Linked DNA regions of Thalassospira sp. TSL5-1. The protein of the gene in region 2 interacts with the protein of the main gene of each other region in a pairwise test. Links are inferred from orthologs where the notes say so. Each region holds a gene or a part of one and is shown on either strand. Other genes may lie near its edges.

Region 1 (6,809 bases), 940 kb from region 2 along the record:
GCTCAAGCACATACATCAAATGCACCGGGTCGGCGGCCACCTCGTGGGTATCGTGGTTGAAGGTTTCTGACAGAACCTTAAAGGCAAAGCGGGTTGAAATGCCGTCCATGCCTTCGTCCACACTGGCCGAATCGCGATATTCCTGCATCGAACGCGCTTTGGGGTCGACATCCTTGAGCGTTTCGCCGTCATAAACGCGCATTTTGGAAAACAGGTTGGAATTTTCATGTTCCTGCAGGCGCGACAGAATCGAGAATTGTGCCAGCATTTTAAGGGTGCCCGGCGCGCAGGAGCCCTGCTCCAGTTCGGAGCCTTGCAGCAATTTGTCGTAAATGCTGGTTTCTTCGGTGACGCGCAGGCAATAGGGCACCTTGATCACGCTGATCCGGTCGATAAAGGCTTCGTTGTTTTTATTGGCCTTGAAACTTTGCCACTCTGCCTCGTTGGAATGGGCCAGGATCATGCCCTGAAACGGGATGGAGCCCAGGTTCTCCGTGCCGATATAGTTGCCTTCCTGGGTTGCCGTCAGCAACGGATGCAGCATCTTGATCGGCGCCTTGAACATTTCGACAAATTCAAGCATGCCCTGGTTGGCACGGTTAAGCCCGCCAGAATAGGAATAGGCGTCGGGGTCGTTCTGGCTGTAATATTCCAGCTTGCGAATATCGACCTTGCCGACAAGCGATGAAATATCCTGGTTGTTCTCATCACCCGGCTCGGTTTTGGCAATGGCAATTTGCCGCAGGCGCGATGGCAGCAGTTTCACCACCGAAAACTTGGAAAGATCGCCTTCAAATTCATCAAGACGTTTGACCGCCCAGGGCGACATCAGGCCGGTCAGCCTGCGTTTGGGAATGCCGTATTTATCCTGGATGGCATCACCCATTTTTGCCGGGTTAAACAGGCCCAGCGGGCTTTCAAAAACCGGGCTTATATCGTTGCCAGCCTTCAGAACATAAATCGGTTCATGTTCCATCAGTTCCTTGAGCCGTTCCGCAAGCGAGCTTTTACCCCCGCCAACCGGCCCCAGCAGATAAAGAACCTGTTTGCGTTCTTCCAGCCCCTGGGCGGCATATTTAAAGAAACCAACAATGCGTTCGATGGTTTCTTCCATGCCGAAAAAGTCGCTAAAGGCCGGATACCGCTTGATCGTGCGGTTTAGAAAGACCCGGCCAAGGCGGGAATCAGTCGAGGTATCGATCAGTTCCGGTTCTCCGATGGCCTTGATCATGCGTTCGGCCGCCGACGAATAGGCCGATGGATCATCGCGACATAAATTGAGATAATCGCGTATGGTCAGTTCGGTTTCCCGTTTTCCGTCATAGCCTTCCGCATATAGCTCGAAGATATCCTGGTCTTCAGCCATGGCGCGGTCTCCTTTCCAAAATTATCGCACGTCTTTTCTCTCGTCATGGTCCGGTCTTGAGGCAACTCTCCCGGTCGAATCATTGATCTTTTGGGCACGGCACCGGGCCGCACCAGTTGTTTTAAGTTCCGACAAAGATGTGGCGTGGACATTTCTGCGGAACGTTTTTTGAAAAAAGGCGTAGCTCGGGTGTCAATGCACGGCAAATTTTCTAAAATTGGCGTCGATAAGACCCGGGAAACAGGCTGCAAAAGTGCCCGCCTGTCGAAATTTTCATCCCTGATGTCCGCGGTCGGCTTGCCGGGCGACGGAAAGAAATTTTTCCGTTAAATATTGTGCCCCTGTGCAAGGCCAGGGCGACAGGATGGAAGTATAACGCGACTACTATAGAACGTGGTTACTGCATTGCGGCTACGCAATATGTTCTTTAAAAATTTCAGTAAGTTCCAGCCGGTTTTATCCCAATATCCGTTCACAAGTTGGTGACGGGATGCCGACATGTTGATACGACATCATCAATGATCTTTCACTACCAGACAGTGTGCCTGATACGCGCAGGTCATGAAAGGAAACAATGTCAGAAAATTCTGTATATTTTATTGACAGTGAAGCCCTGAACCGGATTTTGCAGGAGAAAAGCGCACTGCTGGTTGATGTTCGTCAGCCCGACGAATTTTCCGCTGGTACGGTGCCAGGGGCCATTAACATCCCGCTTGGCGACCTCGATATGTCCGCCTTGATCGATCAGACCGACGAAATGGAGTGCGATATCGTTTTTATCTGTGCGGTGGGGCAGCGGTCCTTTGGGGCAGCCAGTGCCGCGTTGCCACATCTGGATTGCAAGGTCATGACGCTGAAGGGCGGTGTGCAGTCCTGGGCACGGGATGGTTTTGCTGTTCAGAAATAGGTTCGATAGCTTCGCCGCGTTTGGGCTGTTTTAGACCAAAAGAAAACCCCGCAACCTGTGAAGGTGTGCGGGGTTTTCTTTTGATGGTGCCGGCAGAGAGACTCGAACTCCCAACCTTCGGATTACAAATCCGCTGCTCTACCAATTAAAGCTATGCCGGCGTGAGCGGCGAGAACATAGTCCGGCTTGATCAGGATTGCAAGCCCCTGATTCATCCGGTTTTTCGCCGCCGGTCATTTTGCGATAAATCCTTTTGTTTCAAGCGATTCGCGCAAAAGGAAATCCGGTTTATCCCTGGGCGCGAAACAGCTCATAAAGGGCAACGGCCGCCGCATTGGAAACATTGAGGCTTTCAATGCGGTCCGTCATCGGCAGTTTGACCAGAAAATCGCAATTATCGCGGGTCAGACGGCGCAGGCCATCGCCTTCAGATCCCATGACGATTCCCACCTTGCCGGTCAGTTTGGCGTCGGCCAGGGTTTGTTGGGCTTCGCCATCCATGCCTGCGAGCCAGAAATTCGCCCCCTTAAGGGCTTCAAGCGCACGGGCGAGATTGCCAGCATGGATATAGGGCACAACTTCCAGTGCCCCGCTGGCAGATTTGGCAAGGACACCCGATTCTTGCGGTGCGTTGCGGTCGGGGACGATGACGGCACTGGCACCAAAAGCAGCAGCACTGCGCAGAATCGCCCCCACATTGTGCGGGTCCGTTACCTGGTCAAGAATCAGCACCGTTGCCGAATCCTGATCGCGAAATTCGGCAACCAGATCCTCGACACCGGGTTGGGGCAGGGGGGCACAGTGCATGGCCATGCCCTGATGCACGGCACCGGGGGGCAGCATTTGGTCAATATCGACACGCCCGGCATTATCGACGGGGATGTCTGTGCGACCGGCTTCCTGCAAGGCATAATTGATTTCTTCGCGGGCATTTTCAGTGGCCCAGATGCGATGAATCGTGCGTTGCGGGTTTTCAATGGCCATCATGACCGGGTGGCGACCAAAAAGAATCAGGCGCGACGAATCACGCCCGGCACCTGAATCCCGGCCGCGTCCGCGACCTCGACGGGAATTGCTGTCATTGTTTTCCGCCTCTTGCGGGGGCATGGCCCCATCCGGAGAAGCGGCGGGGCGGGAAAACGAACGGTTTTTGCTGCGGCGCGCCATTGTGGCGGAAACCTCCAACTCATAAGAACTTGAATGCACTTTGTTTCGCCCGGTTTGCCGGGTGAAATGAGCATATAGGAAAGGAAATGCGAATTCGTGCTTTTTTTGCTGTTGACAAGAAGGGCACCTGCAACGTATTCCCTCCCTCGCCGAAACGAGGCGGGCATCACAGCCAACAGCGTTTCAGCCCCGTGGAGGGGTGGCAGAGCGGTCAAATGCAGCGGACTGTAAATCCGCCGACTTAGTCTACGCAGGTTCGAATCCTGCCCCCTCCACCAATCTCTCGCCCTCGCGAGAGCTCGCAATATAAATATGCGGGTGTAGCTCAATGGTAGAGCAGAAGCCTTCCAAGCTTACGACGAGGGTTCGATTCCCTTCACCCGCTCCAGAATTTTAGTTACCCGTCGGCTAGTGCGGTGGGTTCTTACGTGTTTTTTTGGTTCGGATTAGGATCTGAGGGCAATGGCCAAGGAAAAGTTTGCGCGTACAAAGCCGCACGTCAACGTTGGCACCGTCGGCCACGTTGACCACGGTAAAACCACGCTGACCGCAGCGATCACCAAAGTTCTTGCAGAGAGCGGCGGGGCATCGTTCCAGGACTACAGCATGATCGACAAGGCACCGGAAGAGAAAGCTCGTGGTATCACGATCTCGACCGCGCACGTCGAATATGAAACCGAAAACCGCCACTATGCGCACGTCGATTGCCCGGGCCACGCTGACTATGTGAAAAACATGATCACCGGTGCAGCCCAGATGGACGGTGGTATTCTGGTTGTTTCGGCAGCTGACGGCCCCATGCCGCAGACCCGTGAACACATCCTGCTTGCACGCCAGGTTGGCGTTCCTGCACTTGTCGTGTTCATGAACAAGGTTGACCAGGTTGACGACGAAGAGCTTCTCGAACTCGTCGAAATGGAAATCCGTGAGCTTCTGTCGTCCTACGACTTCCCGGGCGACGATATTCCGATCATCAAGGGCTCGGCTCTTGCTGCTCTGGAAGGTCGCGACGATGAAATCGGCAAGAACGCGATTCTTGAGCTGATGAAAGCGGTTGACGATTACATCCCGGCGCCGGACCGTCCGAAAGACAAGCCGTTCCTGATGCCGATCGAAGACGTGTTCTCGATCTCGGGTCGTGGTACGGTTGTGACCGGTCGTGTTGAAACCGGTATCGTCAAGGTTGGTGAAGAAGTCGAAATCGTCGGCATCAAAGCCACCGTTAAAACCACCGTTACCGGCGTTGAAATGTTCCGCAAGCTGCTCGACCAGGGCGAAGCTGGCGACAACATTGGCGCGCTGCTGCGTGGTACCAAGCGTGAAGATGTCGAACGTGGCCAGGTTCTGGCACATGTCGGCTCGATCAACCCGCACACCAAGTTCCAGGCAGAAGCCTACATCCTGACGAAGGATGAAGGTGGCCGTCACACGCCGTTCTTCTCGAACTACCGTCCGCAGTTCTACTTCCGTACCACGGACGTTACCGGTTCGATCGAACTGCCGGAAGGCACCGAAATGGTGATGCCGGGCGACAACGTTCAGATGACCGCCACGCTGATCGCACCGATCGCGATGGACGAAGGTCTGCGTTTCGCAATCCGTGAAGGCGGTCGTACCGTCGGCGCGGGCGTCGTTGCCAAGATCATCGAATAATATTTTCCTTGATCTTTGTGTCGCGGGCGGCTACATAAGCCGCCCGCGATACTTTTTGCGGCAATCGTCAACTCCAGTTGAGGGGCCGGTGTCCTTTTGAGGGCTCCGGTACATAATTACATGGATAGTCAGAACATTCGCATTCGCCTGAAGGCGTTTGACCATCGCGTGCTGGACCAGTCCACGCGCGAGATCGTCAATACGGCGAAGCGCACTGGCGCAGAGGTCCGCGGCCCGATTCCGCTGCCGACCCGCATTGAGAAATACACTGTTCTGCGGTCACCGCACATTGACAAAAAGTCACGTGAACAGTTCGAAATCCGTACGCACAAGCGTCTTCTCGACATTGTCGACCCGACTCCGCAAACCGTTGATGCTCTGATGAAGCTCGACCTTGCGGCCGGTGTTGACGTCGAGATCAAGCTTTAATCGGGAGTAAGCCGCAATGCGTAGTGGACTTATTACCCAGAAAGTCGGCATGACCCGAATCTTCACTGATGAGGGTGTGCATATTCCTGTGACCGTTCTGAAGGTTGATAATCTTCAGGTCGTCGCAAACCGTACCAATGATGTCGACGGTTACGTCGCCGTACAGCTGGGTTACGGCAAGGCAAAAGTGAAAAACGTATCGAAGCCGATGCGCGGTCACTTCGCCAAAGCAAAAGTTGAACCGAAAGCCAAGCTTGTCGAGTTCCGTGTTAGCGAAGACGGTCTGATCGAAGTTGGTGCTGAACTTTCAGCTGCCCACTTTGTTGAAGGTCAGTATGTCGACGTTATCGGTACCTCTATCGGTAAGGGCTTTGCCGGTGCGATGAAGCGTCACAACTTCGGTGGTCTGCGTGCGTCGCACGGTGTGTCTGTTTCGCACCGTTCGCATGGTTCCACTGGTCAGTGCCAGGATCCGGGTCGTGTCTTCAAAGGCAAGAAAATGGCCGGTCATATGGGTGCTGCCCGCGTTACCGTTCAGAGCCTGAAGGTCGTTTCGACCGATGCAGACAAAGGTCTGGTTCTGGTTCACGGTGCTGTTCCGGGTCACCAGGGCGCCTATGTCCTTGTCAAGGATGCCGTGAAGCGTGCTGCACCGGAAGGTCTGCCGTTCCCGGCCGCGCTTAAGGGTGCTGCCCCGGTTGCTGAAGCTGCCGCCGAGGATAAGGAATAAGCATCATGAAGCTCGACATATTGAAACTGGACGCTTCCAGCGCCGGCAACATTGATCTTGCAGAAGAGATCTTCGGTCTGGAAGTTCGTCGTGACATTCTTCACCGTATGGTGACCTGGCAGTTGGCAAAACGCCGTGCCGGTACCCATAAGGTTAAAGAAAAAAGCGAAATCTCTGCGACCACGAAAAAGTTCGTTCGCCAGAAGGGCAGTGGCGGTGCACGTCACGGTTCCCGCAAGGCCGTTCAGTTCCGTGGTGGTGGTGTAGCGCATGGTCCGCGCGTTCGTGACCATTCGCATGATCTGACCAAGAAATTCCGCAAACTTGCGCTGAAGACCGCTCTGTCGGCCAAAGCGAAAGACGGCAAGCTTGTCGTTCTCGATAGCGCGGATTTCTCGGAATCGAAAACCAAGGCTCTGGCTGTTGCTTTTGACAAGCTCGGCTGGAAATCGGCACTCATCATCGACGGTGCTTCGGTCAACGAGGGTTTTGCCCGCGCAGCGCGCAACATCCCGCAGATCGACGTTCTGCCGCAGGTTGGTGCCAACGTCTATGAC
Region 2 (6,842 bases):
TGCCCTGTGCTGCAGCGATGCGATCAAGGGTTTCGGTGACTTTGCTGTCGTCAAGTTCAACGACTTCGCGCGTCAGGTTCAGCTTCGAGAAATCCATCGGCTCGATGGCCGGAATGATTTCAACCGAAATATCATATTCGAGGTCTTTGCCTTCATCAAAGGCGGTGACTTCGATTTTCGGCTGAACGGCCGGGCGGAGTTCGTTATCGGACAGAATCTTGCTGGTGCTGTCATTTACAGCAGCTTCAAGAACTTCGCCCATAACAGACTTGCCATAACGCTGGCGCAGAAGTTTGGTCGGGATTTTGCCAGGGCGGAAACCCGGAAGACGAACCTGGTCTTTGATTTCTTCCAGCTTGGCGTTAACCTGTTCTTCGATCGTGGCGGCCGGCACAACGACCTTGTATTCGCGCGCCAGGCCTTCATTTTTGGTTTCTGTAACCTGCATAGATAACTCTTTTGCTTAGGTTCGAATAATGTCCGTTACGCGACGCCGTCCGGACGTCAGAAGTCAATATGACTTAACGAATAGCTTTTTTATTTTCTGATCTGCAATGGTACGGGCGAAGGGACTCGAACCCCCACGGATCTCTCCACTGGAACCTAAATCCAGCGCGTCTACCAATTCCGCCACGCCCGCACAAAAGCATACCTCCCGCACCGGAAAAACCGGTGTGGGTGCGCCTTAATACAAACTTCAATCCACTCATGCAAGCGTCGCCTGTTAAGTTAAGCACAAAGCGACGAAAATAGTTGAATTTTCCCGTAACCAAACGGGCTTAATGCCTTGAATTAAGCCGCAAGTCTGCGAACAGTGCCCGATGCTGCAATTTTACCGCCACCGACATAGTTTTCGTGATTCTTCTCGATTTCGTCCGACTGATACAGATAATTTACCATTAATCCAAAGGATTGTGCCTGCCCGGCAACCGAACTGTTGGCATCAAAATTCAGCCGTTCGACGCGCGCGCCATTGCTCAGATGAAAATGCGCAACAGGGTCCAGAGCCGTATCCCGGCCCGGACGACGCTCGTTCAAAAGATAATGCGCCGCCAACCGCAACAATGCCGTGCGGCTATCTGCCGGTATCTGCCATACCTTTTCAACTTGCGTGATGTCTTCGTCTTCTTCGCTGGTCACGAGCGGGCGGCACAGGGATATGTCCTCAACCAGATGCCGGGGAACCTGCGGGTCCGGTTTGGTTTTCACAATAACAGCCGTGCCTGTCGCGCCTTCTTCTGATGTTTCGGCTTGTTGACTGTCGGTAACATCGGTGGCCGCCATCGCGTCAATCTGGTCAATGGCAGAGGTCAACCAGCGACGAAATCCCGGTATCGGCGACAGGGTGGCAAATTGCTGCAGGTTCGGCAGATCGCGTTTGAGTTCCGCCACCACACGCTTAATCAGGAAATCGCCAAAACTGATGCCCGCCAAACCGGACTGTGCATTGGAAATCGAATAAAAGATTGCTGTATCGGCGCGTGTTGGATCGGCAATTTGGTCATCTAGGTCACGATCAATCAACACATCAACATTTTCGGCAATGCCAGAAACCAGGGCAACTTCGACAAAAATTAGTGGCTCGTCGGGCATACCGGGATGAAAAAACGCAAAACAGCGCCGGTCATTGGCCAAACGGCTTTTTAAATCGTCCCAACTACGAATTTGATGCACGGCTTCATAGGCGATCAGTTTTTCCAAAAGAGCAGCCGGAGAATTCCAGGTAATCTGGTGCAATTCAAGAAAGCCAATATCGAACCAAGCTGACAGCAACGTTTTCAAATCCTGTTCCAGTAACACCAGCCCCGGGGCATCCTTACGCCAGCGCAAAAGATCGGCACGCAAATCGACAAGGAACTTAACGCCCTGTGGCAATGCCGTAAATTCCTGCAATAATTTTCGGTAAGGCGGCACCAAGTCGGCGCGCATACGGCTTTCCAGCATGGTACGTTCGGCGAGGTCATCCGCCTGTTGCCAGTCCTTGATCACGGCTGCCAATTTGGACCGGTCAACATCAAACTCATTGACCAGCAAATGCAAAAATTCGATCCGGCCTGCCTCATCAAGGCGCAAAAAATCGTGCCCCAGCTCTGCCGCACGGCCCCGGGCCGAAACCGCACCGCCACGATGCGCCAGACAATCCGCTATCTGCTGACGCCAGCGGTCTTTTTGCGCTGCTTCATCATCGAAGCCCAAACTGCGCACGACCGAGGTTCCACGAATGTCACGCCATAACTGGCGAATATTGTCAAACGTACGGTCAATAAAGGTCTGGTTCATTCACAATCCGATCCTGCTTTTGCACCCATAGAACGCCAAGCATTGACAACAAAGGTGAAATCACAAAGGCAGCAAGTGCCAATAAGGTGGTCTCTTTTTGGCACGGGTGTCACCATAGACATAAGCATTAAAACAACATTCACCATCAGCACCAAGCCCGTGCATATCAACGCCCTGCTACAGTGTGCCCTAAGTCACGACCTCAAGCGCCCTGCGCTGCCACAGGCGCGATAACAGTCCAGGCAAAGCATCGGGAATATCCTCGGCAATCAGGCCCGGTCCAAACGCCTGCCCCGCCTGCCCGTGTAACCATACGGCCATTGCTGCTGCCTCAAACGCGGGCATCCCCTGCGCCAATAACCCTGTAACCAGGCCCGCAAGAACATCACCACTTCCGGCCGTGGCAAGCCAGGGGGCAAAAACATCATTTATCACCGCCCGGCCATCCGGCGCAGCCACAATGCTATCCGCACCTTTTAATATAAGGACCGCACCGCTTCGTTTTGCCGCCGCCCGTGCGCGCGAAAGTTTATCGCCGGTCAGATTATCAAACAGCCGGGAAAATTCGCCCTCGTGGGGTGTCATCACCGTTGCCCCCTGAACGGCAAAAAACAGCGTGCTGGGATCATCGCTAAAACTGGTCAGGGCATCGGCATCCAATACGCAGGCCCGTGCACAATGAAGAGCATGGATCACACGCTTGCGCGTATCATCCCCCACACCCGCCCCCGGGCCAATCAGCACCGCATTGTGGCGGGGGTCTTGCATCAGTTCTTCAAACTTCGCAATCGGCGCAACCATCACACCCGGGGCATCCTGGGCGTAAAGCGGCAATGCCGCTGGTTCTGCCAAAACGGTTAACAACCCCGCCCCGGCACGCCGTGCTGCCCGTGCTGCCAGGCGCACTGCACCTGTGGTATGGGCACCGCCCACTGCCAAAACATGGCCGCGTTGATATTTGTGCCCGCTATTAACCGGCCACGGAATAAACGATTCCCATATTTGCGGCGTATTCACAAAGGTATCAGGGACGAGCGACCCCACAATATCGGACGAAATGCCAATATCCTTGATGATACACTGTCCGCACAAATCCTTGCCCGGCAGCAAATAATGCGCCGGTTTTGGCCGGCAAAAACTGATGGTAAAATCAGCATCGACAGCAACACCACATATTTCCCCCGTTGTGCCGTCAATCCCGCTGGGCACGTCAACCGCGATAACACTGGCAGGACATTCATTAATTGCCGTAACCAATACCGCAAGTTCGCCTTCAATATCGCGCGCCAAGCCCGCACCAAAAATGCAATCAACCACCAAATCAGCACCGACAAGCATTGCCGGAGATAGCCGTTCAACGATACCTGTCCATTTTTCCGCATGAATTCGGGCATCACCTGCAAGATTCTCGACTTCGCCCTGCAAGCCAATACGCACGTTCCAGCCCTGGTCTCGCAGCAGGCGGGCAATGACAAAACCGTCACCACCATTATTTCCCGGTCCGCATAAAACCGACACCGCGCAGGACGAAAATCGGCTGACAATCTCCTCAAAAACGGCGTGCCCGGCATTTTCCATCAGACTCTCGCCAGAAACGCCGCTTTCAATTGTCCGCCGGTCTGCCTCATACATCTGGGCAACCGTTAAAATCTCTTGCATCGGACCTCCGTTTTCCGGGCGTAAATCCCGATAACACCGACAGAACCCATATCTTCCAAAATGTTGACTGGAACAGGGCTGTTACGCATTCCCACTGGTAGCTATTTGTTTTCGCAGTGCGTATAGTGCCCCGCGCAGATGATTCTGCCAAACAAATCCGAGCAAACAAGGCAATTCCGGCATGAAGGTTGTTGTGTTAGGTGCGGGTGTCGTTGGCACGACCTCGGCCTATTATCTTTTGCAAAATGGTCATCAGGTTACAGTGATCGACCGTCAGCCAAAAGCGGCACAGGAAACCAGTTTTGCCAATGGCGGGCAAATTTCCGCCTGCCATGCCCTGCCCTGGGCCACTCCGCAAACCCCTTGGCAAAGCCTGAAATGGCTGGGCCAGGAAGATGCTCCCCTTTTGTTCCGGTTGCGATTTGACCCGCAACTCTTTGCCTGGGTGCTGCGTTTCCTGCGCAATTGTGGCCCGGACCGCACCCGCCAGAATATCGAAAAATCCCTTAGGCTGGCAATTTACAGCCGTTCCTGCATCAAGGAACTTCGCGCACAGCTTGGCCTGGAATATGACAGCCTGAGCAAAGGCATTCTTCATATCTGCCACGACGAAAACGAGATGAAAAAAGTCGAAAAAACGGCTGACATCATGCAGGAATTCGGCCTTGAACGCCGGGTGGTCAGCGCGGCGGAATGCCTTGCCATTGAACCAGCCTTAAAACACTCACGTCATCCGGTGATTGGGGGAAGTTTTTCGCCCGATGATGAAAGTGGGGATGCACAAAAATTCACCCTCGCCCTAGCAGACCGATGCCGGAAAATGGGGGCAACGTTTTTATATGATACCTCCATTCACGAACTGGCAACCAGCGGGACGAAAATCGATCATGTCCGCACCAGTAACGGCCCGGTTCGCGGCGACAAATACCTTGTTTGTTTAGGCAGTTACAGCCCGTTCCTCACCAATCCTCTTGGCATCAAACTGCCGATTTATCCCTGCAAGGGATATTCGATCACCATTGACACAACCGGGTTCGAGGATGGCGCACCCACCGTCAGCCTGATCGATGACAGTGTCAAAATGGTCTATTCCCGGCTTGGCAGCCGCTTGCGCGTCGCGGGCACCGCCGAACTGGATGGATACTCCCTGCGCATGTCACCACGCCGTCAGCAATTGATCACTGATAAAGCCTTTGAACTGTTTCCGCATTGTGGAAATCGTGACCAAATTGATTATTGGAGCGGTCTTCGCCCGGTAACACCCGATTCTGCCCCTGTTCTGGGAGCAACCCGTTATGATAACCTGTTTCTCAATTCGGGGCACGGAACGCTGGGCTGGACCATGAGTTGCGGGTCGGCCAAAGCCATTGCAGATGTCATGTCAAATAAAGCCCCCGAAATCTCGCTACAGGGACTGCAAGTGGATCGTTTCTGATCCAACGTCACTATCGATTTGGGGGGTAAATGCGTGCGTTCCAGCAAGCCTGACATGACAGGCGAAACCAACCTGACTGCGCCAATAGGATCCCTATGTGACGCCCTGCCCTATGCGACGGCGATCTGCGCACGGGACGGTAAAATTCTGCATGCCAATCAGGCCCTTGCAAATATGCTGGAGCTTAATATTGGGGATATCGAACATCGCCAGGCTTCATTCCTCAATCCCGACATTGTGCAGGGTCTTGATGCGCTTTTTTCCTCCGGTGAGTTCTGGTCTGGCGATATTATGGTCATCAACGAGTCTCAAAACACCATTCCATGTCACATGACCGTTTCAACACTTCCGCTAAACCATGCAGGAGAAAGCCACATAGCGGCCCTGCTTACGCTTGTTGAAAATCCCGGCCCTCATCAGGTCCGTCAGGATACATTCGCTCAACAGCAACGCCATGATGCCAACGCCACCAAAAACGATTTTCTGGCCAATATGGGTCACGAATTGCGAACACCGCTAAACGCCATTATCGGCAATGCCGAACTTATTGAACACGGCGTTCTGGGCGATATTGACGTTGCCTACCGTGAATGCGGGCAAGACATTCACCAGGCAGGCCTGCATTTATTGTCGCTGGTAAATGATGTTCTTGATTCGGCCAAGCTCGCCGATGGCGCCATGAAACTTCATCCCACCCCAACAAACATCATTTCCGTGGCTCACGAGGCCGTCAGACTGATCCTGGATGATTATCGCCGCCGGGCGCACACATTAACCATCGACCTGCCGGATCATGACGTGATCCTTGATTGCGACCGGATGAAATTAAAACAGATCCTGATCAACATTTTGAGCAATGCCGGAAAGTTCACCCCGGATGGCGGCAGAATTTCCCTAAGCCTTGCCCTGACACAGGATGAAGCCATTTTCACAATCACCGACAATGGTGTCGGAATGTCAGCACAGGATATTCCCCGCGCCCTCACCCGGTTTTCGCAACTTCACCCGGAGGGTATCAAGGAAAGTGCCGGAACCGGACTGGGATTGCCACTGGCAAAAATGCTGACCGAGTTGCACGGCGGACGTTTTATTATCGAAAGCAATCCTGGCAAGGGTACAACCATCAAAATCTGCCTGCCCAAACGGCAGGCAGCCTCAAACCTTACGGACACTCAATACCTTTAACCATCCGCCTGGGCAGCTTGATTGATTTTGTCATTGCGTGCGCGCACATCATCGGGCCAGCGGCTTTTGATATATGACAGGGCATCAGCAATTTCCTGATCACTCAAGATATCCTCAAAGGCCGGCATCGCACTTTTGTAACCATCGCCGACCATTTTTTCGGGGCCATATTTGGTCAGGGCAAACAACATCTGATCGGGATGATGCCAGGTATGCCCTGTTGCATCATGGGGCGGTGCCGGCAACAATCCATCTGTACCCCGTTGCTGCCAATTGGCTTCTC

Evidence for each region.
Region 1: the proteins of LF95_RS08890 (region 2) and rlmB interact in binary tests that used the Escherichia coli proteins (3 or more experiments, as listed by UniProt). The link is inferred for Thalassospira sp. TSL5-1 from one-to-one orthologs.

The regions. Positions count from the first base shown.
Region 1 is NZ_KV880637.1:938,815-945,623, forward strand. What follows is about bases 1,472-4,384. They hold rlmB (23S rRNA (guanosine(2251)-2'-O)-methyltransferase RlmB), read right to left. Parts: upstream 3,381-4,384; coding sequence 2,562-3,380; downstream 1,472-2,561. Other genes in these bases: LF95_RS22745 (hypothetical protein), read left to right, coding at 1,511-1,696; LF95_RS04400 (rhodanese-like domain-containing protein), read left to right, coding at 1,941-2,273; tuf (elongation factor Tu), read left to right, coding at 3,903-4,384. In the rest of the region: LF95_RS04395 (PrkA family serine protein kinase), read right to left, coding at 1-1,366; more of tuf, read left to right, coding at 4,385-5,093; rpsJ (30S ribosomal protein S10), read left to right, coding at 5,214-5,522; rplC (50S ribosomal protein L3), read left to right, coding at 5,539-6,252; rplD (50S ribosomal protein L4), read left to right, coding at 6,258-6,809. UniProt on the Escherichia coli protein: Specifically methylates the ribose of guanosine 2251 in 23S rRNA.
Region 2 is NZ_KV880637.1:1,874,421-1,881,262, forward strand. The notes cover bases 1,705-4,650. They hold LF95_RS08890 (bifunctional ADP-dependent NAD(P)H-hydrate dehydratase/NAD(P)H-hydrate epimerase), read right to left. Parts: upstream 3,940-4,650; coding sequence 2,470-3,939; downstream 1,705-2,469. Other genes in these bases: LF95_RS08885 (malonyl-CoA decarboxylase), read right to left, coding at 1,705-2,280; LF95_RS08895 (D-amino acid dehydrogenase), read left to right, coding at 4,121-4,650. In the rest of the region: tig (trigger factor), read right to left, coding at 1-448; more of LF95_RS08885, read right to left, coding at 793-1,704; more of LF95_RS08895, read left to right, coding at 4,651-5,374; LF95_RS08900 (PAS domain-containing sensor histidine kinase), read left to right, coding at 5,408-6,559; LF95_RS08905 (c-type cytochrome), read right to left, coding at 6,556-6,842. UniProt on the Escherichia coli protein: Bifunctional enzyme that catalyzes the epimerization of the S- and R-forms of NAD(P)HX and the dehydration of the S-form of NAD(P)HX at the expense of ADP, which is converted to AMP.